DNA from 2 places in the Bacillus sp. LQ01 genome. Region 2 is predicted to be linked to the other one. Evidence: riboswitches for the same ligand, from Rfam matches in the RefSeq annotation. Region 2 holds a riboswitch; the other holds the start of a gene.
The links. Region 2 has a riboswitch for thiamine pyrophosphate ahead of thiM (hydroxyethylthiazole kinase). Riboswitches for the same ligand answer to the same signal wherever they lie in the genome.
Positions count from the first base shown of each region.

Region 1: linked by a shared signal. The riboswitch ahead of thiT (energy-coupled thiamine transporter ThiT) and the one ahead of thiM (hydroxyethylthiazole kinase) in region 2 are both predicted to bind thiamine pyrophosphate.

Region 1 covers NZ_JBYEZL010000002.1:52,996-69,782, reverse strand. Annotated here, with positions in the region: gene AC22L0_RS12655 (DUF350 domain-containing protein) at 1-374, opposite strand, end outside; gene AC22L0_RS12650 (PspA/IM30 family protein) at 454-1,119, opposite strand; gene AC22L0_RS12645 (lipoprotein BA_5634 family protein) at 1,523-2,101, shown strand; gene AC22L0_RS12640 (FeoB-associated Cys-rich membrane protein) at 2,138-2,308, opposite strand; gene feoB (ferrous iron transport protein B) at 2,322-4,310, opposite strand; gene AC22L0_RS12630 (FeoA family protein) at 4,307-4,534, opposite strand; TPP riboswitch at 4,729-4,830, shown strand; gene thiT (energy-coupled thiamine transporter ThiT) at 4,917-5,585, shown strand; gene AC22L0_RS12620 (sensor histidine kinase) at 5,794-7,644, opposite strand; gene AC22L0_RS12615 (response regulator transcription factor) at 7,641-8,330, opposite strand; gene AC22L0_RS12610 (class D sortase) at 8,370-8,990, opposite strand; gene AC22L0_RS12605 (LPXTG cell wall anchor domain-containing protein) at 9,080-9,571, opposite strand; gene AC22L0_RS12600 (hypothetical protein) at 9,751-10,083, opposite strand; gene AC22L0_RS12595 (hypothetical protein) at 10,267-10,482, opposite strand; gene hpt (hypoxanthine phosphoribosyltransferase) at 10,644-11,171, shown strand; gene AC22L0_RS12585 (diacylglycerol/lipid kinase family protein) at 11,347-12,249, shown strand; partial or broken gene AC22L0_RS12580 (DUF2199 domain-containing protein) at 12,290-12,634, opposite strand; gene AC22L0_RS12575 (Rpn family recombination-promoting nuclease/putative transposase) at 12,719-13,702, shown strand; gene AC22L0_RS12570 (DUF4262 domain-containing protein) at 13,743-14,501, opposite strand; gene AC22L0_RS12565 (hypothetical protein) at 14,486-14,755, opposite strand; gene AC22L0_RS12560 (hypothetical protein) at 15,050-15,229, opposite strand; gene AC22L0_RS12555 (DedA family protein) at 15,339-15,938, opposite strand; gene AC22L0_RS12550 (class I SAM-dependent methyltransferase) at 15,938-16,516, opposite strand; gene AC22L0_RS12545 (ABC transporter permease) at 16,659-16,787, opposite strand, start outside.
Region 2 covers NZ_JBYEZL010000004.1:92,563-109,349, forward strand. Annotated here, with positions in the region: gene arcD (arginine-ornithine antiporter) at 1-177, shown strand, start outside; gene arcC (carbamate kinase) at 215-1,177, shown strand; gene AC22L0_RS23955 (Crp/Fnr family transcriptional regulator) at 1,379-2,068, shown strand; gene AC22L0_RS23960 (hypothetical protein) at 2,225-2,908, shown strand; partial or broken gene AC22L0_RS23965 (BBE domain-containing protein) at 3,033-3,569, opposite strand; gene AC22L0_RS23970 (glycoside hydrolase family 13 protein) at 3,724-5,388, shown strand; gene AC22L0_RS23975 (PTS transporter subunit IIBC) at 5,589-7,226, shown strand; gene AC22L0_RS23980 (endonuclease/exonuclease/phosphatase family protein) at 7,231-8,022, shown strand; gene AC22L0_RS23985 (YhgE/Pip domain-containing protein) at 8,328-11,189, shown strand; gene topB (DNA topoisomerase III) at 11,230-13,419, opposite strand; TPP riboswitch at 13,646-13,755, shown strand; gene thiM (hydroxyethylthiazole kinase) at 13,828-14,637, shown strand; gene thiE (thiamine phosphate synthase) at 14,653-15,312, shown strand; gene AC22L0_RS24005 (anaerobic C4-dicarboxylate transporter family protein) at 15,427-16,740, opposite strand.

The DNA.
Region 1 (16,787 bases), on a different contig from region 2:
ACAATATGTAATGATCCGGCTAACATCGCATGTGCAACGCTACCTTCTTTCGTACCTTCTTCTAAATCAAGACCAGACATTTTCTTTAATACAAATTCGATAAACATTTCTACCACTAATAAAATAACGAAAGAAACTGCTGAAGCAAGAAGTGCCTGCCATAAGTCATTTGCTTTCGTAATTGATTGGGATAAAATGTACCCTTGTGCAAATAATTTCATAATAAAACGAGTTGTTACAGCTGTATTTCCATTTTTAATTTCTTTTAAATCATTGTATTTTGTAAAAATTGAATCAACCCACATAATTGCAAATAAAAGTACTGCACTCGCTCCAGTCCATACAAGCATGGCAACTACATTCATCCATGTCATTGCAAAACCTCCTCTAAATATAATAGAAAACCGACATGAATATATTTAGACATGTCGGTTCATTTGTCTTTATTCTATATTATTTCTCATACTGCTTCATAATACGAGCTAATTCATCGTCAACAGCAGAATTTTTGTTTAAGCTTGCGAATTCATCATCTAATGATTTTTCTTTCTTATAAACTTCACCGCTTGCTTCTGCTTCAGCCTCTAATTGAAGAGCTTTCTCTTCCATACGGCTTAAACCAGCTTTTGCTGAGTTTGAATCAAATCCAGACATCGCCTGATTAATATTCTTTTGTGCTTTCGCCGCATTTACACGCGCTACAAGTGTCTCACGTTTATTTTTCAGCTCATTTAATTGCTTACGCATTTCTTCTAGCTTTAGGCGCAGGTTATCAGCAGCAGCTTTATTTTGCTCATAGCTTGCTTTATACTCATTCATCTTTTGTTCTGCGTTTTGTTTTTCTTCAAGAGCACGACGCGCAAGATCTAAGTTATTAGCTTGAACAGCCATATGAGCTTGCTCTTCACGTTTTTTCACAAGTGCTTCTTGCTCTTCAAATAATATTTTGAATTTCTTCTCAAGCGCGATTTGAGCCGCTACACTTTTCTCTGCTTCTTGTACATCCGCTTGCATATCACGTAAATATTGATCAGTCATCTTAACTGGATCTTCCGCTTTTTCAATTAATGAATATACATTCGACATTGTTAAATCTCTTAATCGTTTGAATACAGACATCTAAATTCCTCCTATGATATACCTCATATTTCAAATTCACTACTTGGAAAACTGAAAAATCTCCCTTTACAGTAAAGAATATTCATTTTTACAGCCTATGTGTTTATTATAACAAAACTAATATGTCCTTACATGTTATTTCCAAAATACATCCATTATAATATGACATTCTATATACAATATTGTATTTCTAATATATTCTCATTATCCCTCTTTGAAATTAACTTACTTTTGTGCAATTTCACTAAATTACATAAGTGTAATGTTACTGTAAGCTAACTCGATAGTTGCATTCTGATATTTCTTATACACTAATACCAGAAGCAACAAACAAGCTTCTTCACTTGTAAGCAATAATACAAAAATTGTATTTAATATAAAACATATAAAAGGAGAAATCATCATGAAAAAATTAGTAGGAATCGGATTAGCAGCAGCAATTTCACTTGGAGCATTATCAGGTTGTTCTTTATTAGGAGAGAAAGCGAACGGTTTTGTACTGTACGGCTCAGAAGAACAAGTTCAGCAAATTACAGATAAAAACAAAAAAGAAGTGAAAGAAAAAGACTTCTATAAAATGAAAATGACAACATTAGATGGTAAAAAAGTTCTTGTAATGGATAAGAAAACTGGTGAGGAACTAGTGAAAAAAGAGTTACTTAGCAAAGTTGATGAAAAAGACAACACGAAACCACTTGATAAATTACCAGCTGTAACAACAGAACAAGGTGTATTATTTGCAAAAGAAAAAGTAGAAAATGCTACACTTGATGGAGCGAAATTAAAATATGAAGGCAACACAATTATCGGAAGTGGCCGTGCATATACAGATATGTATGCGATTGTCGATGACGCAACTTACAACAATGTAAAAGGTGATGAAAAATCTGTAGGTGTATTAAAATTTGATAAAGACCCAAGTAAAGAATTCCCTGGTTACAACGGCGTCGAAGCTTCTCAACTTGTAAAAATTAAAAAGTAAAACAAAAAAGCTTTGCGACATTCGCAAAGCTTTTTTCTATTTATTATGAGCAACTTGTTCCATATCTGGACTACAAGTTTTCGACTGACATGACTTATTTAAAGAACATGCTGCGCATTTTCCTTTTTTACTTCTCTTTACAAAATTAACTAACGTGTATGCTGCATAACCAAAAATGATAGCTCCAATTATAATATTGACCATCATTATACATCTCCTTTTAGAATCCTAGTAAAGATCCAACTTGGTATATAATAAGCGTTAATACATAAGCAACAACAAGCGGGTAAACGACTGAGAAAATCGTCCATTTCGCTGATCCTGTTTCACGTTTAATAACAGCCACCGTCGCTAAACATGGAACGTATAATAAAATAAAGAACATAAATGCATAAGCTGATAATGCTGTATAATGTGCTCCCATTACGTTTCCAAGCACATCTTCTTTAACTGCATAAATAATTGCCATTGTTGAAACGACAACTTCCTTCGCTAAAAATCCTGTTAAAAGGGATGCTGCAGCTTGCCACGTTCCAAAGCCGAGCGGTGCAAATAGCGGTGCGATAAATCCACCAATCATCGCTAAGTAACTGTCTCCCATATCAACACCAAATCCTGATGGACCTGCATAGTTTAATAACCAAATGACAACCGAACCACCAAAGATGAATGTACCAGCTTTACGAACAAATCCTTTTCCTTTCTCCCACGTGCTCAGCCATAATGTTTTCGCTTGTGGCACACGGTAAGGCGGTAATTCAATTACGAAAATAGACTTTTCCGCTTTCAAAATCGTAAGAGACATAATTTTTGTAACTAATAACGCAAGAACAATCCCTGCAACATATAAAGAAAATACAACAGTCGCCTGACTATGCGGGAAGAATACGCCCGCAAATAATGCATATACAGGTAATCGTGCTGAACAAGACATAAATGGTGTTACTAAAATGGTAAGTAAACGTTCTTTCTCCTGTTCAATCGTTCTCGCAGCCATAATACCTGGAACGTTACATCCAAAACCGATAATCATCGGAATAAAAGCTTTTCCGTTTAAGCCGAAAAACTCCATAATTCTATCCATAACAACTGCAATTCGCGCCATATACCCTGAGTCTTCTAATAATGAAATGAAAAAGAATAGTGCAAAGATTTGTGGTACGAATACTAATACAGCACCAACACCGGCAATAATACCTTCTGTAACGAGTGCTTGAATAAAATGAGAAGCTCCAATACTTGTAAGTCCAGCCGTCACCCAATCCGTAAGCTGGCCACCAAAAAACTCATCTAACATATCAGATAAAGGTGTACCAATCCACGTAAACGTAACCTGAAAAATAAAAAACATAACTGCTAAAAAGATTGGAAGTCCTAAAATTTTATGTGTAATTAATCTATCAATTTTTTCTGAAAAAGGAATTTTTCCTTCTTTCTCATGCTTCATAACATTTGTTTTTAACTTTTCAATATACGCTTCACGAGTTTTGTAAATGTGCTCTTCTAACGTACAATCAAGTTTTCCTTCTAAGCGAGATCGAATGGCTATGAGTTCCTTATAAATTGGTAATGCTTTCATTTCTTTTTCTACTACTTCGTTATTGCTTAAAAATTGAAGTGCTAACCATCTCGGATGCTCGTAATTCGCTGTCTCTAAAAGAGCAATTACTTCTCCAATTCCTTCATCCATTTGTACACCATATGAAATAAGGAATGGCTTTTTCTCTTTTTTGTCATTTTCTTTAAGAGTCGTAAGCAGTTCTTCACAGCCTTTTCCACTTCTTGCAACAACAGGAACGACTGTTACACCTAATAGTTCTGATAATCGTTTTACATTAATGACAATTCCTCTTTGCTTCGCCACATCAACCATGTTTAAACCAATTGAGACTGGCTTACCAAATTCAAGTAATTGCAACGTTAAATGCATATTTCTTTCAAACTGCGAGGAATCTACGATATTTAACATATGATTAAATTCTTCTGTTAATAGAAAGTTTGTTACAACACCTTCATCACGTGAAACTGGATTTAAATCATAAACACCTGGTAAATCAATTAATGTTCCTTGTCTATCTTTTAATTTACCAACCTTCTTTTCTACTGTTACACCGCTCCAGTTTCCTACATACTCATAAGAACCAGTAAGTGCATTAAATAATGATGTCTTCCCTGTATTCGGATTCCCTAGCAAAGCTACCTTATTCACGCTAATTCCACCTTTATCATTTTCGCGTCACAATGACGAATACTAATTAACTGTCCACGACACTCCAATGTACAAGGACCTTTGAACATCGCTTTCTGTTTCAGGCGAAGTTCGCTTCCTTCAGCAAGACCGAAAGCAGCTAGTCTACGCTTTAATAGCTGATCTAAAGACTGAATACTTTTTACTAACACTTTCTCTCCAATTTTAATATCTACTAAACTCATAACCTTCCCCCTCAGAAGAGAATGATAATTATTTTCAAAAAAATTATACCACACCCAATTTCTCTTGTACTATACCCTTTTGCTTCATATTTATTAACATTTCGCTACAATTCTATTTCAATTATTGTCATACTGTATTCGTTTGCCATTCTCATCCATTTCGCTTACAATAAACAATAGCAAATAAAGAATCTCGTTATCACTGGGGGAGCCATGCCGCTGAGAGGGAACACTTCGTTCCGACCCTTCGAACCTGTTAGTTAATGCTAACGCAGGGATTGTGCAAACGTCCGAAATACATACCTCATTTTTATTTACGTATTTCGTATCCTCCTATGATATCTATTCTTTTTTGTACAACTTGGATTTAGGGGGAGACAACATGCGTAACACCAATTTACAAGCGATGATCGAATCTGCTATTCTTGCAGCCTTCGCCATGATTATCGATATTTTACCATTATCACTTAAACTTCCAACAGGCGGTTCTATCTCATTCGCTATGATTCCTATTTTTATTATTGCTTACCGCTGGGGCTTTAAATCAGCTTTCTTAGGTGGTTTAGTTTGGGGACTATTACAAATAGTCGTGGGGGATGCTTATATTTTAACACCTGTTCAAGCATTCATTGAGTACTTCATTGCCTTTGCTTTTATCGGATTTGCTGGCTTATTCTATCGTCCAATTCAAAAAGCACTTTTAACGTCTAATGAAAATAGTGAAGAACATTCAAGTTTAGGTAGTCGCAATGAAAAACCTTCAGCAAAACAAAACCATGGTAAGAAAATCCTTGTTTACATTATCCTTGCTACATTTGTCGGTAGCTTTGCTCGCTATTTCTGTCACTTTATTGCCGGTATTATTTTCTGGGGACAATATGCGCCGAAAGGTCAATCAGCTGTGTTATATTCATTAATCGTAAATGGAAGTACAATGCTTGGTTCTTTTATTTTATGTACAGTTTTACTTATATTTTTATTCCTCACTTCCCCACGCTTATTCAAAAGCATCAGTGCTTATCAAATGAATACACAAAAAAAGGGCGCTTAATGAGCGCTCTTTTTTCATATCGTAATATTAATTAAAAATACAATAAATGCGCAAAAGAAAATAAATACCATTATACTTAGCCAATTGCTATGCACGGTTCATCGACTCCTTACATAACCTCATTTTCTAACCAGATTATATCGCTTAAAAATAAAGATTAGGTAAAGATAATATGAAAATAAATTAAAAAAAGCGTAGCATGCATTATCTACGCTTTTTTCGGTAAGTAAAAGTAAAATAATACACCGTCTTCTGTATTTTTCACTCCATATTCAGCATCGTGTAATTCTAAAATATTTTTAGAAATAGCAAGCCCAAGTCCCGTCCCACCTTGTGAACGCTGACGAGCTGTATCCACTCGATAAAAACGATCCCAAATTTTATCTAATTGTTCTTCTTCAATGTGAGTACCTTTATTTTCAATGCACACTTTTATACGATCCTTCTCATCTATTGTAGAAATAATAATATCTTCTTTATTTGGTGTATAACGTATGGCATTCGTAATGAAGTTAACGATGACTTGTTCAATCCGGCCTTGATTTGCAATCACTTCAAATGAATGTATATTTTTATGAACATGAAGTTCTTTTTTCTCTATTTCCACAGATAGATGTTCACATATATCTTCAATTACTGTATCAATATAAAACGAAGACTTTTTCATTTTATATGTACCAGATTCAAATTTAGCTAACTCAAGCATATCCAAAATTAAAGTATCCATTTTGTCTACTTCTCTCTCCATCGCTTGAAAATAATACTCTTTTTTATGCTCAGCTACCCCGTCTTTTAAAATGGAAATACAACTTTTCATAATACTTAGCGGTGTTTTTAATTCATGCGAAACACCAGAAATGAATTCTTTCCGTGTATTTTCTAACTTTCTTTCCTTTTCAATATCTTCTTCTAACTGTCCAATATGGGAATGGAGTTTATTTGATAGCACATTAATATTTTTCGATAAATCTCCAATTTCATCTTTTGAAGTAATCGGTATTTTTTCTGTAAAATCTAATTGTGCTATTTTCTTCGTCGTATCATTTATTTTTAATAACGGTTTGGCAATTTGTTTTGAGTAATAGAACGAAGCTAAAAAAATAAGAACAACTACAAATGCAATGATATAGATATAGTAATCTTGCACCATTTGTACAGCTTCATCTACGGGCTGTAAAGAAGCCATCGCATAAATATATGTTACTGATCCGTCTTTTTCTATTGGCTTGATTAATAATTTATATTTAATATCATTTTTTTCATAGTCCATTGTTTGTGTTGTATATTGTATGGGCTTGCTCTCTTTTAATAATAAATTAGTTTGAAATTCTTTTATGCTATCTAAGAAGATGCCATTTTTATAAATTGGATTCACAGGACCTTTTACATCTGGTAACTGTACTTTTGTAACACGTCCTCCTATGTAAACATTTAATTCTTGAGCAGCTTGCTCCTGAACAGCTGGTTTCTTTTCCTTAACAAGTTGTTCCTCAACTGCTCTCTTTTTCTCCTCATTTAATTTGCTCATTTTCTCATTAAATGCTTTTTCTAACGGTTTATTAGATCCACTTAAATTCTGCTTAGATAAAGAAAAAGAGAATGGAATAAAACTATCTTCTTTTCTCACTCCAGAAAAATAAATTTCTTGCCCTAAAAACTGCTCTGATAATTTATTATCAATTTCCTCTATATTGACGAGATTACCTAAGGGAATTTTAAATATTTGTTGTCCAAAGCTCTTTTGTTGCCTACGATCTATCGTTACTTCAAAATAAAAATCATCTGCATGTTTTAAATTCCCGTTCTTATCTAATGTCGTAATCCACGTATTATTTTCTCTTAAAAAGTCTTGCTCTAGTTTCTGAATTTCTTCTGCATTTCCTGCATAATTTAAATAATTCTTCTCAAAAGAATTTAAATTCACTTTAATATCTTCCACTTTTCGATTCGCATAATATTGTTTAAAAAATATCGTTTGTCCAATAAATATCGTCGCTAAAATCAACATACATAATGCTGTTGTAAGAGTAAATAATTTTAGTACAATTCCTTTCTTCATACATTCCCCTCAAATTTATAACCAGTTCGTACTACAGTTGTAATATACTTTGCTTTCTCTCCTAATTTATTTCTTAAATTACGAATATGGCTATTCACCGTTCGATCATCGCCAGCAAATTCATATCCCCAAATTCTTGAAATGAGTTGCTCTCGCGTTAAAACGATTCCTTGATTTTTCATGAAATACACCAATATTTCAAACTCCGTATGCGTTAAACTAACATCTGCCTCATCAACAGTAACAGTACGCGACGGAAAATGGACATGGATGCCATGAATCGATAACGTATCATCTTCGTTCTCTAAAGGTTTCTTCGATGCTTTTCTACTTTCTAATAATCGTTTCGCTCTTGCTAATAAAATTGGAGGACTATACGGCTTCGTCACATAGTCATCTGCTCCAAGTTCAAAACCAAGTAACGTATCGTCTTCATCTACACGCGCCGTCAGCATAATAATAGGCACCTCGGACGTCTTCCTAATCCTTCGGCAAACAGACCATCCATCGAGTTCTGGCAACATGATATCTAAAATAACTAAATCAACCTCTTCTTCTTCAAATACAACTAAAGCCTCTTTCCCGTCCCTCGCTTCAAACACTACATATTGTTCACTTAAAAAATAATCTTTTAATATTTCACGTAATATGTCTTCATCTTCAACAATTAAAATGTTTTTTGACATAACTTATATATCCCCCTCTCGCTTTCAGAAACTATAATTTCACTTTGAATAACTGCCAGTTAACTTCGCCTCGATAATATATCTATCTGGTGCATCCCCTATATAATCAAATGGGTAACAAGTTGTCAGTGTTAATATCGGTTCTTCTTTTTTTATAATAACAGTACGATCATCCGCATGAGTAATCCATGTCTTTTGAATTTCATATGTGTACGTTTTATTATCATACTCTAAAACAAGGGTATCCTTTTCTTTCAACTCTTCTAAATCTGTAAATACAGTATCTCGATGTCCACTCAGTACAGTATGTCCCCCTCCAGATGGAGTTGTCGTTAAATCACTAACGAACATACCCACTCCTTTTTTCAAAGTCGTATCATCTGCTCCCCAATATATAGAAAACTTCTTCTTTATTTTCGGTATGTTTAACATCGCTACCTTTTCTCCTTCTTTATTTTCTGTTTGAGAAGAAGGCACTTGAGAAGTTACAGGTGTTTCATGAGAAAGTTGAGTATCTTGTATATTTTTAAGGCTCTTTATTTCTTCTGCCGTTAATTGCCCGGCAGAGCTTCTTCCTTTATACCATTCCACAGCATAATAGGATCCCATGAATAGCCCTATAGCCATCAATATGATACCGATATAATTGAGTAACTTCATTCTTCATTCCTCCATGCCAAAAATGGTAGGAGTAACCTACCATTTTTAATATATGAAATTATCCCATTCTTTATAGGAAAATATTTTATTTACGCTTGAATCTTATTGCGACGATTCAAACCAAATAATGTACCTACCGCTACAAGACATGCACTTAATCCCATCATTGCTACATTATTTGATGCTGTATTTGGTAATTTTTCACCTTGTACAACTGGCTTTGCTTCTTCTTTTTTAGCTACTTCATTCTTTTGCTCGGCTTTTATCGCTGCTTCTTTTTTAGCCATATCGTTTTTTAACTGTTCTTGCGCTATTCTCTTTTTCTCTTCTTCACTTTTTTTCTCAGCTTTTATTGTTTCCTCTTTTTTAGCCATATCATTTTTTTCTTGTACTTGTGCTGCTTGCTTTTTCTCTATTTCACTTTTTTGCTGTTCCTTAATTGCTTCTTCTTTTTTAGCTTTATCCTGTTGTACTTGCGCTTCTTCTTCCTTTGTTACTGTTCCAGTATCCGCACTCGCTACTGAAGAATATCCTACTGTTAAAAGTGCCATTGCACAAATTGGTAATAGTTTCTTTTTCATTTTCACTCTCTCCTTATATTTTATTCACATCTACTCGCATCGGATGTATTACTAGAATAAGCAAGAGATATAAATATAAGATGCAGATGAAATATATTTCATTTAAAGATTTCATTGTAGAAAAAGAAAAAAACATCGCAATATGTACGATGTTTTTTTCGGGTGTGTGTCTCAATTATTTACATGTTACTTTCGCGTGATTTGGAAGTAGAACGGGCCGGAGCGATAACTAATTGTCTCGGCTCAGTTTTCTTGAAGTGATTTTTGACGTTACACTTACGACGTTGAACAACCCACGCTTTAATAGGGTTTGTTAAAATAATCTTTTGCTCTTCGTTAGGGGCCTCTTCTTCAATCTTACAACTCTCGCTCCATTTATTCCATTTCATTGTAAATTTAGAAGAAGAATGATCATTTTCACGATCAAACAAGTGCAAAAAATCCATTTTTCCATCTAGCATTACGGTGTTACTAGTCGCTAAAAAAGAAAAGGTCGTCCAACGTTTCTCCATGCCCTCCTACTCCTTTTTCACATATAGAGTGCCTAAAACTTAATTTACCTAAAATATGCTTGCCTTTTACCTTACACCCATAGTTTATCCAAAATGCTCTTATGCAACTATCGATTTGCCTTACAACTACCTTACATTTTTGTAAGAAACAAAAAAACCTTCACTCTATATAATGAAGGTTTCTCACTTTTTATCTATATGATCTCTCATATCATCAAGTCCAGCTTCTTTTAGCTGCGACATCATACCATGCGAAATTGCTCCTAACACTAAAGTCATTCCAATTAATGAAATACGAATCGCAGGTACATCAATTACGTAAGCCAACAGGCCAAGAACAATTGTTAAAAGTAATGCTTTTATAAATGTTACACTTGTGTACTGTTTCTTCTTCATCATATTCACCCTTCATGGAAGCGTTTTCTTAATACACTTAGTATATCATATCATCAGATGATTTTGTCATTATCTTTGTAAAAAATTACTATCTCCTTTGACTTTTTCTATTCTATCCTTTACAGTCGAAATGTTCATAAGTTTTACACTGTAGGAGGATTACAATGAATATTGAAATAAAAGACACTTTAATTTCTGAAGAACAATTACAAGCAAAAGTTAAAGAATTAGCACTTCAAATCGAACGTGACTTTGAAGGAGAAGAAATCGTAGTTATCGCAGTATTAAAAGGTTCATTCGTATTTGCTGCTGATTTAATTCGTAACATCAAAAATGATGTAACAATTGACTTTATTTCTGCATCTAGCTACGGAAATCAAACAGAAACAACAGGAAAAGTGAAACTACTAAAAGATATCGACGTAAACATTACTGGGAAAAACGTAATTGTTGTAGAAGATATTATCGATTCTGGTTTAACACTTCATTTCCTAAAAGATCACTTCTTTATGCATAAACCAAAAGCACTCAAGTTCTGTACATTACTTGATAAACCAGAACGTCGTAAAGTAGACTTAACAGCTGAATATGTTGGCTTCCAAATTCCAGACGAATTCATCGTTGGATACGGTATCGACTGTGCGGAAAAATATCGTAACTTACCATTCATTGCTTCAGTTGTAACGGAATAATCGTATAACTTAAAAAATCGATAGTACATAAAATGTATATCGGCGATTTTTTAAATATATCGCCTTACCGACAATAACTGACAATCTTAGCACCCAATTAATAGGGAGAAGCTGTTCTAAAATACATGGGAACAGCTCCTTTCTTTCCATTACAAACTACAGGGAGAGATGAAATATGACAAAGACAAAATTTGAAAAAGTACTCCTCATCGTAAATCCGAAAGCTGGTCAAGGTGACTTACATACAAATTTAACGAAAATCGTACCACCTCTTGCCGCAGCTTTTCCTGATCTACATATCCTTCATACGAAAAAACAAGGTGATGCAACAAAATATTGCCAAGAGTTTGCTAGTAAAGTAGATTTAATTATCGTCTTTGGTGGTGATGGAACAGTATTTGAATGCACAAATGGCTTAGCACCTCTCGAAACTAGACCTACACTTGCAATCATTCCAGGTGGAACTTGCAACGACTTCTCTCGCACACTTGGTGTTCCGCAAAACATTGCAGAAGCGGCAAAACTTATTACAAAAGAACATATAAAACCAGTTGACGTTGCAAAAGCAAATGAACAACATTTCTTAAACTTCTGGGGCATTGGACTCGTATCTGAAGTATCAAACAATATCGATGCAGAAGAAAAAGCAAAGCTTGGTAAAATCGGTTACTATTTAAGCACAATTCGAACTGTAAAAAATGCTGAAACATTCCCGGTAAAAATTACTTATGACGGACAAGTATATGAAGACGAAGCTGTCCTTGTCATGGTTGGAAATGGTGAATATCTTGGTGGTATTCCATCCTTTATTCCGAACGTAAAATGTGATGACGGAACACTTGATATTTTCGTAGTCAAATCAACAGGTATTCAAGCATTTAAAGATTACATCGGAAAGAAACTATTTGAAGACTCAAATGAAAATGACATCTTCCACGTAAAAGCGAAATCCATTCATATTGAAACGAAAGAAGAAAAAGAAGTAGATACAGATGGAGAAAGCTCGCTTCATACACCTTGTCACATTGAATTATTACCAGGACACTTTACGATGATTTATAATCCTGCGGTTGTGTAATAAAAAAACGAGTGCTAGCACTCGTTTTTTCTCTTCTAATCTAGTTATATTGTTGGATCATTTCCTCTATTTCTTTAACTCTCTCTAAAGTAATTCCATTTCTTTGTTCGATCGCTAAAGGATGCTCGGTTGGCTCTAATTCAACATACGGTGCCATTCCAACTTCTCTTATATGTACATTTGTTTTTAAATTTAATGTTTCTGGATAAACTGGTATTTCTACAGATAACCAACCAAAATAAGGATCACTATTTTCTCGGCCTCTCTCATCCCACTTTTCTAATACTTCATCATAACTTTCTTTACTAAGTGATACCCACACAGTCCATATGAAATTTTCGTGGTAGTCAATTATAGGAATCTCTAAACATCCTCTAATAAAATAGAAGAATGGCTTGTTTGCATACTCTAGTTCTTTTTATGTACAATGAAGGAAAGAAGCACCTTCATATAAGGGAGAGGACAAACTTTGTTCAACCAACAGTTAGTTAATTTACGCATTGATTTTGCATTTAAACAATTGTTTGGTACGAATGGTAGCGAAGATATTCTAATTGCATTTTTAAATGCTATGTTACAAGAGTCTTTAGAGTCGCCCATTGCTTCTCTACAACTAGAAGATCCACATTTACACAGGGAATATGAAGAGGATAAGTTATCTATTTTAGACATTTCAGCAACATTAGACACAGGAACAAAAGTCAATGTAGAAATACAACTCAATAATAATCACGATATGGTTAAACGCAGTTTATATTATTGGGGAAGACTATACACATCTCAACTACAAAAAGGGATGCCCTACAGTGCACTTCACAAAACCATCACCATAAACTTACTAAACTTCGTAATGTTTTCGGAACACCCAGCCTTCCATACAACAAGCATATTATGGAATACACAACAACAAAAACTCCTGAGTGACGACATTGAAATCCACATTATAGAAATTCCAAAGTTAACTGAACAATGGCATGAAGAAAAAGTAAATCCGTGGAAAGATCCATTTGTTCGTTGGCTTTTATTGCTTTCAGCAAATGAGGATGAGCACTTAACTAAACTATTGGAGGATATTGCTATGAACCAAGACCCTATTTTACAAAAAGCGATAAATAAATGGGAACGTATGAGTCAAGATTCATCTTTCCGACAAGCCTATGACGCAAGGGAGAAAGTTTTAATGGATGAAGCAGCAAAATTCGCCCATGCAGAGACAGAAGGAATAAAAAGAGGAATGGAACAAGGGATGAAACAAGGAATTAAAAAAGGCATTGAACAGGGCATTGAACAGGGCATTGAACAGGGCATTGAACAAGGTCGAAAAGAAGGAGTTCAGCAGGGAAAAATTCAAATGATTAAAAATATGTATGATCTTGGTATACCACTTGAAACGATTGCTAAGGCAAGTAAATTAAGTTTGCATGAGATTGAGCATATTTTAGGACATAAATAGTGATAAAAAAAGAGCTTGAATAGTTTCAAGCTCTTTTTTATCAACTCTCCTCAATATCATCCAATTGAGTCTTATAACATTCATCACACTCTGGCCTCGTAGGAAGAATCCCTCTTTCATCAGGTAATAAAACCCTCAAAACTTCTCGATCCATCTCTACGAAAGACTTCATAATAATGGGATATCCTTCAATAATATTCGTATACTCAATCCCTTGTTCAAACTTTTTTCCGCTCTTTATTTCTTCTATTATGGTACAAAAAACACTATGCGCGACTTCAGGATCCATATTTAATGCTATTTGTAAATCTTGATGATTAAAGTTATCTCTTAGACCATGCGTATGATAATTAGCATGGATGCCATCAATATCTTTTGCTAATATGCTATGCATGTACCATCCATACTCTTGTAGCATATTTTCTTCCCATTCATCTGCATCCTCTTCTAAATCTTCATCAAACAAATTCGAATCATACCACACGTCCTCGTAATCTCCAGCAATTAAAAATCTCCAACCAGGTGGTAACCCTAAATACTTCTTTATTTCAGGTGCCCATTCATCAATATGTTGAACGTGTAAAGGAAGAAAGAAATCTTCTTCTGTCCCCATTTCTTCACCAGCCCAAATGTGCCAACCTGTCGTTCCGTTTTCTATAGGCATTCGTAACCCATTAATCGGAGCGATACCATCTTTCACATTTTGCGCTATTCCTAATTTCAAGTCATTCGGAGATTCTACATACTCCGCTTTATATTTATCACATATACTCCTCTGTTCTTTTATGTATTTTTCCATCCTTTTAGCACACTCCCCAATTTTTGAAAGATAGATTTCTTTGCCGAAGCACTCTCTAACTTCCATACCCCACACGGATTATAAAATGGATCCTCTTGTTCATATATATCAATTTCAAAGCCAATCTCTTTCTCCTTATGGTGCATAACATTTCCCGCTAATATATAGTTACTTTTACTCACAACTTCTTGTATTAATTCTGTTCTATCTTTCCATAAACCAGGTACTCCAATAACGATTTGTGTCTCCATCATATGCACTCCACTTCTCATCTATTTTCAATCTATTCTTTCAATCTTCCAAACTAAATTAGCTGGGATATCTTTCTCTAAAAAGGTTAACATCCATACAGTTTAGGCATCCTACTATGATTAAAATCTCCAAATATAACACTCCATGTGTACATTTATATTTATTTTCGTTTACATACTATTGTTATTCATAATCCATTTTAGCTAATAAACAAACGAAAGAGAACTAGGTGGATTAATGTTTACTTAAAAATAAAAAGTCCGAAACTATATAAAGTGATTTCGGACTTTTTATTTTTAAAATATTAAATTACATTTCGAACAAAAAGGAGCTGAATTTCCTCTTCTAATTTTCGTATCACATTTTGGACAATATACATATCGTTCCTCTACCTTTTGTCGTTCTATCATGTGTAAGGATACTATTTTCATACTGCACATAATTCCAATTAAGATAAGGCTAAAAATGAGTAGCACAACGCTCTTCCTCCCTTAACTAATTACCTATATTTTACCATTAAATAAAGATAATTTTATACTTATAATCCTATCTTGTCCTTCATACTGGAAGAAACTTTCTTTACTTCTATTTACTCATCAGTGTGATTCTTTTTTTTCTATATAAATAAAGAATACCTGTAACTATAAAAACAATCACGCCAAAATACACACCATATTCTATCGCGATCGCTACAATACTTTCAATATGTTGTCCAAATAAAGCACCGAGCACAAAGTAAACGAGTGTCCAAACAAATCCTGTCATATAAGAATACAAAGCATACGTCTTAAATGACATGTTATTCATTCCAACTAAATACGGTACGATATGTCTTACAACTGGTATGAAGTAACTTGTGACTAACGCATAATGACCATACTTCTCTACCATTTGTTGAGATTTCAAAAGATATTTCGCCTTTTTCTTTTTCATTAGCTTATCAAGTACTTTCGTACCAAATATTTTCCCTAATATATAACCTAAAGAAAGCCCAGATACAACACCTAAATATGTTAATAAAAATGCAGGAATGACACTTAATATCCCTAGTGAAGATACAAAGCCACCACTCATTACGATCATTTCGTCTGGAATTGGCATACCAATAATACCTAACCATAAACAGAAAAATAATGCCCAATAACCGTATTGTTCAATATAAGATAATAATTCATGTAATTCCATTATGCATATGCTCTCCTTAGCTCTTTTTTACAGCTAAAGACATACGCTGGTGGGAAATTGAGCCACACTTTCTCTAGCGTAATTTCAGGAAAGAAGTGCTGTATAAATCCTTTTTTCACAAGTGAATATTGAAATGTAATAAATTCACCATTCTCATGTATCCCTTCCATTACATTGTTTAAAATACGCTTTGAAACTTCTTCTGGTAAAGAGGTAAAAGGTAATCCCGATAAAACGTAATCCACGCATTCTATATTGAGATCTTCTATATACTTTTTTATATTTTCGGCTGAACCGTGTACAACAATGACGTTCTGCTCATCTTTAAATTTTCTCTTTAGTTCCTTGCAAAACACTTCATTAATTTCAATAAGAAGAAATATTGTTTCCTTCTTCTTTCTCTTCATAATTTCTTTCGTAAAGACTCCTGTACCAGGACCTAACTCTACAATGCATTTCGCTTTATTAAAATCAATTACATCTACCATTTTCTTTGCTAATATTTTTGAACTTGGCGCAATTGCACCAGTATGTTTCGGATGTTTAATAAATTCATGTAAGAATGTTATGAGTTGCATATAAACCTCTCCTCATTCGTTCAATAGTTTTTAACTTGTTTCTAAGTATAACTATTATTTCTTAACAAAAATTGAGGAGATTTCTTAAGATTTTATGAAGAATAAAAAAACAGCTATCGCCTCTAGCGATAGCTGTCCCTTATTACTTCGCACTCACGATCTTATAATAAGAACGAACCGTTAAGAAGTAATATCCAATATAAATCGCGCCGTATACTCCGATACTAATTAGAAGCGGAATCATAATTTCAAATGGTAATATATTTGATAA
Region 2 (16,787 bases):
TATTTATTATTAACAATGACTTTATATGCGCCAGGTATTTTTATTTTTTACAATGTTCAAAAGCAAAAGAGTTCGAAGCAAATATTTACTCGAGTGGAATTAGCATCATCCGTAGCAATTGGTGCTTTAGCATTCTTTGCGATTTATGGATTAATTACAGGCAGTATTACTTTATAAAGCGCTGTGAAAGCGAAATCAACTGGAGGGCTGGAATATGGCACGAAGAAAAATTGTAGTTGCACTAGGGGGAAATGCGATACAGTCTGGAGAAGCTACTGCGGGAGCGCAGCAAGAAGCGTTGGAAAAAACGGCAGAACAACTTGTGAAAATAATGGAAAATGATGTGGATATAGTAATTGCGCATGGAAATGGCCCACAAGTGGGGAATATTTTATTACAGCAAAAAGCTGCAGAAACGGAAAAGACACCTGCAATGCCATTAGATACTTGTGGGGCAATGAGCCAAGGAATGATTGGATATTGGATGGAAAATGCGATTGAAAAGGCATTGAAAAAACGGAATATAAAAAAAGACGTAGCAACGGTTATAACACGCGTTGTTGTGGATAAAAAAGATGAGGCATTTAAAAATCCAACTAAACCAATCGGTCCTTTTTATACAGAAGAAGAGGCCAGAAGATTAATGGATGAAACAAAAGCAGTGTTTAAAGAAGATGCTGGTAGAGGATGGAGACGTGTTGTTCCATCACCGAAGCCTGTAAGTATTCATGAACATAAAGTGATTAATTCTTTGGTCGAAGATGGAAATATAGTGATAGCTGTTGGCGGAGGTGGAATTCCAGTAATTGATTCCGAAGAAGGGCTAAAAGGAACTGAAGCGGTTATCGATAAAGATTTCGCTGCACAGAAATTAGCAGAATTAGTAGATGCCGATACGCTCGTTATTTTAACTGCAGTTGATCATGTGTATGTAAATTATAATCAACCGAATCAAAAAAAATTAGAGCATGTCACAGTGAATCAATTAGAAGAATATATTGAAGAACAACAATTCGCTGCGGGAAGCATGCTTCCGAAAATTGAAGCTGCTATTAATTTTGTTAATACAAATCCAAAAAGAAAAACAATTATTACGTCTTTAGAAAAAGTATATGAAGCACTAGAAGAAAAAGCTGGTACTATTATTTCAAAACAGAATGTATGCATGTATGTTTAAATTCTTATGTACGCTACTTAGTAGTAAAAAAGAATGGAGTTAGTAACTTCATTCTTTTTATTTATTAATATTTTTTGTACTCATTGTTCATAAAGTTTTCATGATGAAATCTGAATATGTAAGTTAATTATGATAAAATTCAAATTGAATACGCTTTCTTGATTTTTTCGCTCCAACATACAGCAAGAGAGAGGGAATTTTATGAATAGACGGAACGTAGTGAAAGACTTAAAGCAGTTCGAATTATTTGCTCATTTAACAGAAAAAAAATTGAAAGGCTTAACAGAGTTTGTTTATTGGCGAACTTATAAAAAAGGTCAATTTTTATTTTTAGAAGGGGATTCAAGAGAAAGAATTTACTTCATGTTAGATGGTTTTGTAAAGTTAGAGCGGGTTAATCAAAATGGGAACTTATTATACGATGACTATGTGAAGCGATATTCTATTTTTCCTTATGGTGGTATGTTTACAGACAGAGGATATAACTATACAGCAGAAGCAATGACGGATGTGGAGGTATATTATATTCCAACGGTAATCTTTGAAGATATGGTAAAGTCCAGCAGAACGCAATTGATGTACGTTGTTCAGCAATTATCATCTATATTAAAATTGAACGAAAATCGAGTGCAAAATATTACAATTCCTAATGCACAAGATCGTGTTATCCAAACGTTAAATTATTTAATGCAGGATTTAGGAGAACAGAGTGGAGAAAAGATTGTAATTTCATGTCCACTTACAACAATTGAAATATCCAAAATATCTGGAACATCTCGAGAGACAGTTAGCAGCGTATTAAAACAATTAAAAAATGATAGCATTGTTACAATTTTAGATAAAAAAATTACAATACATGATCCAACATATTTTGAAGAAATCTCTATGTGAAAATTGTATATTGATTTTTTAATTCATAGTGTATATTAATAAGGTTCTTTATATATTTATAAGGAACTTTTTTACGTTATCCTCTATAAAAAGATTGTATAGTATGGTAATAATAGCTAAAATCGATAATAAAATACAAAGTGAAGGGGAGAAAGAATGATTCGTATTGAGTATGATCGATTAGTAGCTATTTGTTACAGTATAGGGGTTTTGTTATTATTAAAAATTCCAAATGATAATGAATTAATTGGGGAAAAACTATTCAATGTCTATAAGGTTCCGATACATACGTATGTTTATATGGATTATAAAGTCTCAAATATATTGATTGTTTCTTTCATACTACATGTAATTGCATTTATATTATTTTTAAAATGGCTAGGAAAAAAGGAGTCTAGTACATTTAGAAAAACGAATAAGATAAAAGTAGTAGGCATTAGTATTTTGATTGTAATGATGCCGTTTATTTTAAATACAATCCTCCAGACATTGAATAAAACATGGTACTACGCAGGAAAAACAGGGGTAGAAGCAATAGAATATAAAAAAGAAGATAGCCAGTGTAGAATGGAGAAAAATGGAGAGAATATCCAACCGAAGTGCATTGTTACTTTAAAAAATTATCGTAATCATTCACAAGCATTAAAAGTTGTTTTATATGATAATGCAAACGAGAATTCAAAAAGCTATCCAGTACCGAAACCAGTCTATTTACAAAAACATGAGACAAAGCAATTCGAATTTCAAGTTCCTGTTTCTTATAATAGAGGTATTGAAAAAGATAAAGTACCAAATATTAAATTACATTCATTGCATGAAAATGATACGAAATACAATTAATCTGTAAGTAAAAGTTTATGAGTAGGAGCAAGAATTTGAAACGATATAGAAAATCAACTTGAATCATCCAACATACTGCGAGGTAACGGTATATTGGATGATTTTTTTATGTTATCCCCTTTTTTCACGTATGAAAAGGAGGAATACTTTGTTGGAAATGAAAAACATCACAAGGATCATACATGGTTTTTACTTTACGTAATCTGTGAAAGTTAGAGCCATAATAACTAGTTTGCCAATTTTTAATGTCGATATCGGGCCAGTTCACATAGTCACCTAGTGTATAAGGATCTAAGCTTTCTCGTAAACCTTTAACCCAGCGTATATTTCGATTTTCTTCATCATCGCATTTCCAAGAGGTAATGTATTCTTGAGCAATAATTGCTTTACGATGAAAATAAGCCGTTTTATTCGGCGAAATATTTTCAACAGCACCTATGAGCGATTGATGCCAAATACTAGCATCTTTATTCGGTGCATGAGAAAGAAAGTATTGCATGATTTGAATGCCTTTAAGGGGAATAGGTTTATAGACATAGGAACCAGAGCGCTTGAAATTTTCAGGGATGTTACCGCCATTAAAAAATTCAACAGCCTTTATATAAGGAACTTCTTCTATAAAGAGAGAGGGGCTACCAGTTTCAAGAAGAGGTGAAGAATGAGATTTACCTTTGTGAGAAATAAATAAAGCATAAGAATAAAGAATCTACATAGAGTTCAATGAAAACAGTTGCAAACTGTTCATATTTTGTTATGATAGTGTTACGAAAACGTTTGCATAAAATTCCGATGGGATGCAAAAGGAGAGAATGACTATGAATAAGACATGGTGGAAAGAAGCGGTTGCTTATCAAATTTATCCACGAAGCTTTATGGATTCAAATGGTGATGGTATTGGAGATTTACAAGGTATTATTGCAAAACTGGATTATTTAAAAGATTTAGGTATAGATGTAATTTGGATTTGTCCAATGTATAAGTCGCCTAATGATGATAATGGTTATGATATTAGTGATTATCAAGATATTATGGATGAGTTTGGTACAATGGCAGACTTTGATGCTTTACTAGATGAAGTTCATAAGCGTGATATGAAGCTTATTATTGATTTAGTTATTAATCATACGAGTGATGAACATCCATGGTTTATTGAATCACGTTCATCTAAAGATAATCCGAAGCGTGATTGGTATATTTGGCATGATGGTAAAGATGGTGCGGAGCCAAACAACTGGGAAAGTATTTTTAATGGTTCGGCATGGGAATATGATGAAGAAACAGAACAATATTATTTACATCTATTCTCACGTAAACAACCAGATTTAAACTGGGAGAATAAAGAAGTTCGCGAAGTACTATATGATACGGTTAATTGGTGGCTTGATAAAGGTATTGATGGTTTCCGCGTTGATGCGATCAGTCATATTAAAAAAGAAGAAGGCCTCAAGGATATGCCAAATCCAAAAGAGTTAAAATATGTGCCATCTTTTGATAAACATATGAATGTGAAAGGTATTCAACCTTTATTAGAAGAGCTAAAAGAAAATACATTCTCTAAGTACGATATTATGACTGTTGGTGAAGCAAATGGTGTTAAGATTGAAGATGCTGAGCTATGGGTTGGAGAAGAGCAAGGTAAGTTCAATATGGTATTCCAATTTGAACATTTAAGTTTATGGGATGCAGAGAAGAAGAAAGACCTTGATGTTGTAGGATTGAAAAAAGTATTAACGAAATGGCAAAAAGGATTAGAAAATAAAGGATGGAACGCTTTATATATTGAGAATCACGATAAACCACGTATCGTTTCAACATGGGGAGATGATAAACAATATTGGCGTGAAAGTGCAACAGCTCTAGGGGCGATGTATTTCTTTATGCACGGTACACCGTTTATTTATCAAGGCCAAGAAATTGGTATGACAAATGTTCAGTTACCAAATATTGAAGATTACGATGATGTAGCAATTAAAAATTTATATCGCGAGAAAATTGCAGAGGGCGTACCACATCAAGATATGATGGAGATTATATGGGCTTCTTGCCGCGATAATTCACGTACACCTATGCAGTGGAATGATGAGATGAATGCTGGTTTCACAACAAGTACACCTTGGTTTAGCATGAATCCAAATTACAAAGAAATTAATGTTGAAAAGCAAAAAAATGAAGAAAAGTCTATTTTCAATTTCTATAAGAAAATGATTGCCCTGAAAAAAGAGCACGATGTACTGAACTATGGTACGTACGATTTACTTTTAGAAGACGATCCACAAATTTATGCATATACACGTACGTTACAGGATGAAAAAGTCATTGTAATTAGTAATATCTCAAAAGAGGAAGCTGTGTATAATGAGGGTTCATTTGCACTAGAACGCAAACGTTTGCTTTTAAATAACTATGAAGTTGCGGAACATGAAGAAGTAACAACAATTGCTTTAAAACCTTATGAAACAAGGGTTTATCGCATTTCATAATAAAAAAGGATGCTCTTTGAGCATCTTTTTTTATGAAAAAAAATAAATTTCTATTGCAAAGTGAAAACGCTTTTATTAAAATAGATTTATGAAAACGGTTGCGTAAAAAGAAAAATGATATGAGGAATCGTTTTCATAAAAGGGACAGAAATTATAATTTAAATCATTATGTTGTTATAAATAAAGGGGAGGAAGAACAGATGAAAATTACGTCTTTTGATTTTTGGCAAAAGTTCGGGAAAGCTTTATTAGTTGTTGTAGCCGTAATGCCAGCAGCTGGTTTAATGATTTCCATCGGTAAGTTAATTGGTATGTCTGCTGGGGATGTTAACGCAGTTCATACAATCGCTCGCGTAATGGAAGACATCGGTTGGGCAATCATTACAAATCTACACATCTTATTCGCAGTAGCAATTGGGGGATCTTGGGCGAAAGATCGCGCGGGTGGTGCATTTGCAGCGCTATTAGCATTCGTCTTAACAAACCGAATTACAGGAGCTATATTTGGCGTAAACGCTGAAATGTTAGCGGATTCAAAAGCGAAAGTTTCTTCAGTAATAGCGGGAGATTTAATTGTAAAAGATTACTTTACTTCTGTACTTGGTGCACCTGCATTAAACATGGGAGTGTTCGTAGGGATCATCACAGGTTTCTTAGGAGCTACTTTATATAACAAATATTATAACTATAATAAACTGCCACAGGCATTAGCATTCTTTAATGGAAAACGATTTGTACCATTCGTTGTAATTCTTTGGTCTACAGTTACTGCGATTGTATTATCACTTCTATGGCCATTCATCCAAAGTGGGTTAAATGAATTTGGTCGCTGGATTGCAGCTTCAAAAGATAGCGCACCAGTTGTTGCACCGTTTGTATATGGAACGTTAGAGCGTTTATTATTACCATTTGGTTTACACCATATGTTAACGATTCCGATGAACTATACAGAGCTAGGCGGAACATATACGATGTTAACTGGTTCAAAAGTTGGACAAGTTGTAGCAGGACAAGATCCATTATGGCTTGCATGGATTACAGATTTAAATAATTTACTAGCAAATGGAGATACGAAGGCATATAACGATTTATTAAATAACGTTGTACCAGCTCGTTTCAAAGCTGGACAAGTTATCGGCTCAACAGCAGCGTTAATGGGGATTGCATTTGCGATGTTCCGTAACGTGGATAAAGAAAAGCGTGCAAAATATAAACCAATGTTTTTATCAGCAGCATTAGCAGTATTCTTAACAGGTGTAACAGAACCAATTGAATTCATGTTCATGTTTATTGCTCCAGTATTATATGTTGTATATGCTATTACAACAGGACTTGCATTCGCGCTAGCTGATTTAATTAACTTACGTGTTCATGCATTTGGATTTATTGAGTTAATTACTCGTACACCAATGATGGTTAACGCAGGTTTAACAAGAGACTTAATCAACTTTGTTATTGTTTCATTAGTGTTCTTCGGTCTTAACTTTACACTATTTAATTTCTTAATTAAAAAATTCAATTTACCAACACCAGGGCGTGCAGGTAACTATATTGATAATGAAGATGAGGCATCAGAAGGAACAGGAAATGTACAAGACGGTTCACTAGCAACAAAAGTTATCGATTTATTAGGTGGAAAAGAAAATATTGCTGACGTAGATGCTTGTATGACGCGCTTACGTGTAACAGTAAAAGATTTAGATGTTGTTGCACCAGAAGCACAGTGGAAACAAAATGGTGCTTTAGGACTTATTGTAAAAGATAAAGGTGTACAAGCGGTATATGGTCCGAAAGCTGACGTGTTAAAGTCAGACATTCAAGATATGTTAGGTGCGTAATAATATGAAATTGCTAACTTTAAACTGTCATTCTTGGCAAGAAGAGAATCAAATAGAAAAGATACAATACCTTGCTAAAGTAATTCAAGAAGAAGAGTACGATGTCATCGCATTGCAAGAAGTAAGTCAGTCCATACAAGCTGAAAATGTATGCGGTAACAAGAAAGAAGATAATTTTGGACTTTTACTATTAGAAGAGTTAAAAGCGCTACATGTAAAAGATTACAATATTACTTGGGATTTCTCTCATATTGGTTATGACGTGTATGAAGAAGGATTAGCGATTATAACGAAGCATAATATTATAAAAGAAGATACGTTCTTTATTTCAGAAAACGAGGATACAACGTATTGGAAAACGCGTAAAATTGTAAGTGCAACAATTGCTTATAATGGTAAGGATATAACGTTTTACTCTTGCCATCTCGGTTGGTGGAATGATGAAGAAGAGTTATTCGAAGGTCAAGTCGATCGTTTGATGGAGCGTGTAGATAGCAATAAGCTCGCCTTCTTAATGGGGGATTTTAATAACAATGCTCGGTTGGAAGGCGAAGGTTATGAGTATATGATGCAAAAAGGGTTGTATGACACATATGAATTAGCAATAGAGAAGGATGAAGGAACGACTGTCCAAGGTGAGATTGCTGGTTGGGATGAAAATAAACATAATTTGCGAATCGATCTAATATTGTGTAACCAAAGTAAAAAAGTTCATTCTTCAAAAGTTATTTTTAATGGTACAAACAGAAATGTAATTTCAGATCATTTTGGTGTAGAGGTTCAATTGGATATATAATAGAAGAAATCCTCACAGAGAATAAAAGCTGTGAGGATTTTTTTTAGGAATACAAGTATTTCCAAGAGAAAATACTTGTATTTTTTATGACATTTCATATATATTTGTTATTATTGAATGTAAAACCGATTTGGTCATTTTGTATTCATACTTTGACTCACTTCGTTATATAATGAAGTAAGTGAAAGTTAATGGGAAAAAATAGTACGTTTTTGGTTAATACACGATGTAGAAAGTGATATAATTGCAAAATGTATGTATCATTTTCTAAAGAAGGAAAAATATATAATTAGGTGATAACTTCTATGAAACAAATTTGGCGTATTTATAAGACAGATTTACGGAATGTAGCCAAACATTGGGCTGCAATTGTTATTGTTTTAGGATTAATGATTTTACCATCGTTATATGCATGGTTTAACATTAAAGCTTCTTGGGATCCGTATGGAAATACAAAAGAGGTTCCCATTGCAGTTTCTAACCAAGATGCAGGTTCTAATTTAAGAGGGAAAGATATTAATATCGGGAAAGAGATTGTAGACTCCCTTAAGAAAAACAAAAATCTTGGCTGGAAATTTGTAGATGAAAAACAAGCAATTTACGGAGTTGAGCGTGGGGATTATTATGCAAGTATTACGATTCCAAAAGACTTCTCTGAAAAAATCGCAACTGTTCTGGATGAAAATCCGAAAAAACCAGAACTGGATTACTATGTAAATGAGAAAGTAAACGCGATTGCACCGAAGATTACAGCAAAAGGTGCATCAGGTATTACAGAAGAAATTAGTAAAAACTTTGTTAAAACAGCAAACGGTGAGATTTTTAAAATTTTCAATGACCTTGGAATCGATTTAGAAACAAACTTACCAAGTATCGAGAAAGTAAAAGATCTTGTATTTAAGTTAGAAGCGCAGTTCCCAGAAATGAATACACTCATGGATAAGGCGTTAGATGATGCGACTCGAGCAGAAGATATTGTGAAAGTGGCGCAGAAAGATTTACCTGTTGTAGAGAGTGTAATAAATGATGGGCAGGAAGCATTGGCGAATTTAGATAAGTTCTTTGCAAGACAAGATCAAACATTAAAAAACGCTCCAGGAACGATAAGAAATGATTTAGTAGCAGCAAAAGGCGTTATGGATAGTGCAGCTGTATTTACTAACTTTTTAATGAATCCAGGTGTGGATTTAAATATTCCTGATTTCTCTGGAATGAATGGATTACCTGAATTCCCTGCAAGACCGGACCTTTCTAAGTTGAATAATGACGGATATAAAAGTATAGCGCAAAATATTAATCAAACAGTAAATAATGTTTTAAGCTCATCACGTGCAGGAACAGCTTATGGGAAAAGTGTTTTAAATGGATTGCAAAATGGTCAGTTTGATCCAGAACAAGCAAAGAAAGATTTAAATGCAGTATCAAATCAATTGCAAGCTCGTACAGAAGGTATTTCGTATCTTATTAATGTATTTACTGAACTTCAAAACTCAGCGACGACTGATTTTGGAAAAAGCTTTTTCCAAGGGCGAGTGGATCGCCTAACTAAGCTGAAAAGTGGTATGGAAAATGCAAACAACGGTATTAAAGATATTGTAAATGTTATCGGTACAGGACAAGAAGTAAAGAAAGATGTAACAGATGTAGCAAATCAAAAATTAGATGCAGCAAATGCATTAATTGATCAAGCTGAAAAAGATTATAATGAAACGTTTGTAGCAGATTATAAAAAAGCAGTTAGCACAGTAGATCAAGCGAAAGCTAATGCGAATGAAATATACGATAATGCAAAAGCTGATTATGATAAAGCGAAAAATGGTCTAGAAAGTACTAAATCTAGTGTCCAAAAAGCACTAGAGGATGTACAAAACAAAGGTATTAATGGTTTAGAAGGTTCGAAGGAAGCCTTGAAAAGCTTAAATGGTCAATTCCAATCTGGAATCGGTTTAATTGATGATATGATTCCAGTTCTAGAAAGTACAAATAAGGTTTTAGCGGATGTAAATAGTGATAAAAACCTTAATAATGGAATCGCAAAATTAAACAAAGCGAAAAGCAGCTTACAAAAAGGTGTAGAGGCAACGAATAAGGGAATTACACTTCTTAACAATGGCCAGAAACCTACAAAAGATGTAATTGAAAGTATTAACAACGCTGCGAAGGGCGGATCAGCTCAATTAACAGATGTATTATCGACGTATGATTCAGAAATTGTACCTAATTTCAATACAGCAATTGCTCGTACAAAAGAGATGTCGAAAAATACAACTCAAATTTTAAATGATGCAGACAAAAAGCTTCCAGATGTTAAAAAATTACTAGAAGATTCATCAAAAGGCTTAGTAGACGGTAGAAAGAAATTAGTAGACATTAAAGCTGAAATGCCGGAGACTGAGAAAAAGATTAAAGAATTAGCAGATAAAATTCGTGATTTTGAATCTGAAGAGGATTTAAAAGACATCATACGCTTATTGAAAAACGATGTTGAGAAGCAAAGTGATTACTTTGCGAATCCAGTAAATTTAAAAGAAAATAAATTATTTGCGATGCCGAACTACGGTTCAGCGATGTCACCATTCTATACAGTGCTTGCATTATGGGTAGGCGCATTATTAATGGTTTCATTATTAACGGTAGAAGTACACGAAGAGGGCGCGAATTATAAGAGCCATGAAATTTACTTCGGACGTTTATTAACATTCTTAACGATAGGTCTTTCACAAGCGTTTATCGTATCGATGGGAGATATATTCTTACTCGGTACGTACGTAGTCGATAAGTTCTGGTTTGTGTTATTTAGTTTATTTATTGGTGGAGTCTTCGTTTGTATCGTATACTCACTCGTTTCTATTTTCGGAAACGTTGGGAAATCGATGGCGATTATTTTACTTGTACTACAAGTAGCAGGATCGGGCGGAACATTCCCAATCCAAATGACACCAGCGTTCTTCCAAGCGATTTATCCGTTCTTACCATTCACATACGCAATTAGCGCAATTCGTGAAACAGTTGGTGGAATGCTTTGGGATATCGTAACGCGAGATTTACTTGTGTTAAGTGCTTTCGTAGTAGTTATGATTGTTGCTGCGTTATTACTGAAAACACCAATTAACAAATCAAGTGAAAAATTTGTTGAGAATGCAAAAGGAAGTAAAATCATTCACTAAAATAAAAGGTTCCTACCGATAGAGGTAGGAACCTTTTTGTTTAATCAAATTTTAATTTTTTTAATGCTTCCGCGAATGGGTTATTTAATGGTTCTTCTTCTTTTTTCTGTTGTTTCATATATTTTTGAACGTCGCGTTTATCGGCTTTGTTTCCAGATTCTTTTTTACGTCGCTCTTGGAATGTTGATAATTTCTCGCGATAGCCACATTTACATGCGAAAATTTGGCCTGCACCCTCACCACGTAATTCTAGTTTCTTTTTACATTGCGGACAGCGAGCATTTGTTGTACGAGATACATTTTTACGATGACCACATTCACGGTCTTGGCATACGAGCATTTTTCCCTTTTTTCCATTTACTTCTAGCATTGGTTTACCGCAATCTGGACAAGACTTCGTTGAAATGTTGTCATGTTTATATTTCTTATCACTCGATTTAATTTCAGAAACAATTTCTTTCGTATAGTTCTTCATTTCCGAAATGAATACTTCTTTCTTTAATTTTCCTTTTGCAATTGCTTCAAGTTTTTGTTCCCACTCACCAGTTAGTGTAGGTGATTTTAATTCTTCTGGTACTAAATCAAGTAATTGACGACCTTTTGATGTAATGTGAATATCTTTACCACGTTTTTCAATTAAGAAAGAATTGAAAAGTTTGTCGATAATATCTGCACGTGTCGCTACAGTACCTAATCCACCAGTTGATTTTAACGTATCAGCAAGTTGTTTATTTTGCGTATCCATATATTTTGTAGGATTCTCCATTGCTGAAAGTAAAGTTGCTTCATTAAAGCGTGCAGGTGCTTTCGTTTGACCTGATGTTTGCATAAGTAACTTTACAGTTAATGTATCGCCCTTTTCAATGTGAGGTAGAATCTGCTCTTTTACGTCATCAGTTACATCATCGTCTTCAAATCGATTTTCGTATACTTCCTTCCAACCAGCATGTAAAATCGTTTTTCCGCGTGCAATGAATGTTTCATTGCCGACCTTTGTGCGTAACGTTAGTTGTTCGTATTCGAATGCTGGGAATAAAACAGCTAAGAAACGTTTTACAACTAAATCATAAATTTTGCGTTCTTTATCTGTGAATGCTGCGAAGTTAACGTATCCTTCTGTTGGAATAATCGCATGATGATCGCTTACTTTACTATCATCAACAAATGATTTGTTAGGTTTGATAGGCTTTTGTAATACTTTATGTGCGAAGGGACGGTATTCTCCAACACCACATGCTTTTAGACGTTCTGGAAGTGTTCCGACGATATCAGATGAAATGTAGCGTGAATCTGTACGAGGGTACGTTAGTACTTTATGCTGTTCATACAATTTTTGCATAATATTTAATGTTTCTTTAGCAGAGTAACCGAACTTTTTATTTGCATCACGTTGCAATTCAGTTAAATCGTAAAGACCAGGAGAGAATGACTTCTTCTGTTTCTTATCAATTTCCACAACAGTAGCATTTTGTTTATCTAAACTTTTTACAATACCATCGATTTTTTCTTTATTAAAACTACGGCTATTGCCATTTGCATCTTGCCAAGTAAGTTTGAGCTTCTCCATTGTTTGAGCTTCGATGCCGTAGTAAGTTTGAGCTTTGAAGTTCTTTATTTCATCCTCACGACTAGCAATCATAGCAACAGTAGGGGTTTGTACACGGCCGCAATTTAACTGGGCATTAAAGCGAGTCGTTAAAGCACGAGTTGCATTAAGACCGATATACCAGTCAGCTTCTGAACGTGCAACTGCTGAAGCGTATAAATTGTCATAGGCTTTACCTGGTTTTAAATTTGCAAAACCATCTTTAATTGCTTTATCGGTTACAGAAGAAATCCATAAACGTTTGATTGGTTTATTTAGCTTAACTTTATCGATAATCCAGCGTGCGACTAATTCCCCTTCACGTCCAGCGTCTGTTGCTACAATAATTTCATTTACATCTTTTCTAAGTAGCTGACTTTTTACAGCATTAAATTGTTTACCAGTTTGTTTAATAACCGTTAATTTCAAACGCTCAGGTAGCATCGGTAAATCTTCTAAATTCCACTTTTTATATTTCACATCATAACTTTCTGGATCTGCTAATGTAACGAGATGACCTAAAGCCCAAGTTACAATATATTTACTACCTTCAAGGTAGCCATTTCCTTTTTTATCGCACTTAAGTACACGAGCAATATCTCGTGCAACGGAAGGTTTTTCAGCGATTACAACGCTTTTTGACATATTAAAAACATCCTTTCAAATTTCCATAAGTTAAATATAGCATACATCTTCTTGAGATTCAGTTTCGCTCCATATTTGATCGGTTTTTAGTGGGATGAACAAAACACTCACTGATTAAAGTTTCACTTGATTATGTTTATTGTTATATAGGTTGCTTCTATATGAAATAGAAAAGTAAAGAACTTGTTATTTTAGTAGAATAAGAGTAGACTTTGAAGTAGATGAATAATAAGCACATGGGAGTTTGTGGATGCAAACTGAGAGTATGACTAGTCCGTCATTGACCATTTGAACCTGTTGGATAATGCCAGCGTAGGGAGAGTGTAAAAGCACATGTTCAGGCACTTTGCGTACGCGCAAAGTGTCTTTTTGTGTATCTCCCATCATTATAGTTAGGAGATGAAAAGGATGAATATGAAAGAAATTAGTAAAGTAGTGGATTTGGTGAGAGAATCTAATCCGCTCGTTCATAATATTACAAATGTTGTTGTAACAAATTTTACTGCTAACGGTTTGTTGGCACTTGGAGCATCGCCTGTAATGGCGTATGCAAAAGAAGAAGTAGCAGAAATGGCTAGCATTGCTGGAGCGTTAGTATTAAATATGGGGACACTTCGTCCTGAAGAAGTAGAAGCGATGTTACTCGCGGGTAAATCAGCAAATGCGAACAATGTGCCAGTACTATTTGACCCAGTTGGTGCAGGAGCAACTTCGTATCGAACAGAAGTTGCGAGACATATTCCAGCCGAAATAGATTTAGCAATTATCCGCGGAAATGCGGCTGAAATAGCAAATGTTATTAATGAGAAATGGGAAATTAAAGGGGTAGACGCTGGTACTGGAAATGGCAATGTTGTAAGTATTGCAAGGCAGGCAGCAGATGAACTAAATACAGTTGCGGTCATTACTGGAAAAGAAGATGTTGTTACAGATGGAGAGAGAACTATTGTTATTCGAAATGGTCACCCTATTTTAACGAAAGTTACGGGAACAGGTTGTTTACTAACTTCTGTAATAGGAGCATTTGTAGCAGTGGAAAAAGATTATGTAAAAGCAGCAGTAGCCGCATTAACGTTTTATGGTGTAGCTTCGGAACTGGCAGCTGCTAAGGCGGTAGAAAAAGGGCCTGGTAGTTTCCAAATTGAATTTTTAAATCAATTAGCGAATACAACTTCAGGTGATATTGAGAAGTATGGGAAGATTGTGGAGTTAGAGTAAGAGGGAGTGAAAGAAATGGCACGCATTGAAATAGATAAAATGTCTAAGCTATTGCAAGTGTATTTTATTATGGGAAGTAATAACTGCACGAGGGATCCTTTAGCTGTATTGAAAGAAGCGTTAGATGGTGGAGTGACACTTTTTCAGTTTCGCGAGAAGGGGGAAGGTTCTTTAATCGGAGAAGATAGAGTGCGCTTTGCAAAAGAATTGCAGACGCTTTGTAAGGAATATAGTGTTCCTTTCATTGTAAATGATGATGTAGAATTAGCCATTGAATTAGATGCAGATGGTGTTCATGTTGGACAAGATGATGAAGGAATTACATCTGTTCGTGAAAAAATGGGAGATAAAATTATCGGCGTATCTGCTCATACAATTGAAGAAGCACGCTTTGCAATCGAAAATGGAGCGGATTATTTAGGTGTTGGTCCTATTTTCCCAACGAGTACGAAAAAAGATACGAAAGCGGTTCAAGGAACGAAAGGATTAGCTTATTTTAGAGAACAAGGAATTACAGTGCCAATCGTTGGTATTGGTGGGATTACAATTGAAAATACAGCGGCAGTTATAGAGGCGGGTGCGGACGGTGTTTCAGTTATTTCAGCAATTAGTTTAGCGGAATCTGCGTATGAAAGTACGAGAAAATTAGTTGAAGAAGTAAAGAGAAGTTTGTAGGGAAGGAAGTGTAGTATTTTAAGTGCTACATGAAGAAATAGACTGCCCAAAATTTAAACAAATATTTGATTAAAAAAGCACAAACCTTTTTAAATAAAGGTTTGTGCTTTTTCTTTAAAACATAATTGAAATTAAGAGCATTCCAATTCCGATAGAAGTAAATGTTGCAATTAGGCCCGGAATCATAAAACTATGATTTAATACGTATTTACCGATACCTGTTGTACCAGTACGGTCAAAGTTAATGGCAGCAACGATTGTTCCATAGTTTGGAATGAAGAAATATCCATTTACTGCAGGGAACATCGCAATCAGTAGCGCTGGTGGAATACCAAGAGATAGTCCAAGTGGCATTAAGGCACGAACTGTTGCTGCTTGGCTGTACAGTAAAATAGATAGAATGAATAGTGCGATAGCAAATAGCCAAGGTGCACTTGTTACTAAATGCTGAATCGATCCTTGAATCATATTTAAGTTTCCATTAAAGAAAGTATCTCCCATCCAAGCGATACCGAAAATAGCAACAACTGCTGTTGCTCCTGCTTTAAAGACGTTACCAGATACAATGCTTTCTACATTTGGTTTACAGAAAATAATAATAAGAGCCGCGATAGTTAACATAACCATCTCAATTGTGTTCGGCATAGAAAGACGGGCTAACTTCCCACCAACTATCCATCCTGGACGAAGTGCTTCAAATGAACCAAGAAGTACAACAAGGAAGGTTCCTACAAGGAAAAGGATAACTGATAATTTTGCGCCCTTTACACCTACAAATTCTTTTTTCTCTTCAAGCTTAGGAATTAATCCTTCTTTTAATCGTTTTAAGTATTCAGGGTCTTCATTTAATTCTTTTCCCATCTTACTAGCAACAAATGCAGCTATCATACAAGCGATGAAAGTAGAAGGGATACTTACTTTTAAAATATCTAATAAGGTGATTTTATAGTCAGCTAACATTGCTAAAAGTGCAACTGTTGCAGCTGATATAGGACTAGCTGTAATTGCTTGTTGGGAAGCAATTACGGCAATTGACATTGGTCGTTCTGGTCTAATTCCGGATTCGCGAGAGACTTCAGCGATAACAGGAAGTACAGAATAAGCAACGTGACCAGTTCCTGCACAAAGTGTAAATAAATAAGTAACAATTGGAGCAAAGAATGTAATGCGTTTTGGATTTTTTCGTAATGCCTTTTCAGCTAGATGAACAAGGTAGTCCATTCCTCCAGCGGCTTGCAAAGCACCAGCAGCTGTAATTACTGCCAAAATCATAAGCATTACATCGATAGGAGGCGCCGTTGGTTGTAAGTGGAAGACAAAAACGAGTATTGCCATACCAACTCCACCCATTACTCCTAAACCAACTCCGCCTAGGCGTGCACCAATAAAAATACAGAGTAACAAGGTAAGAAATTGTAGCCAAAACATGATAAACTACCTCCGAAATTCATTAGTTAAGATATATTCGAATAGTT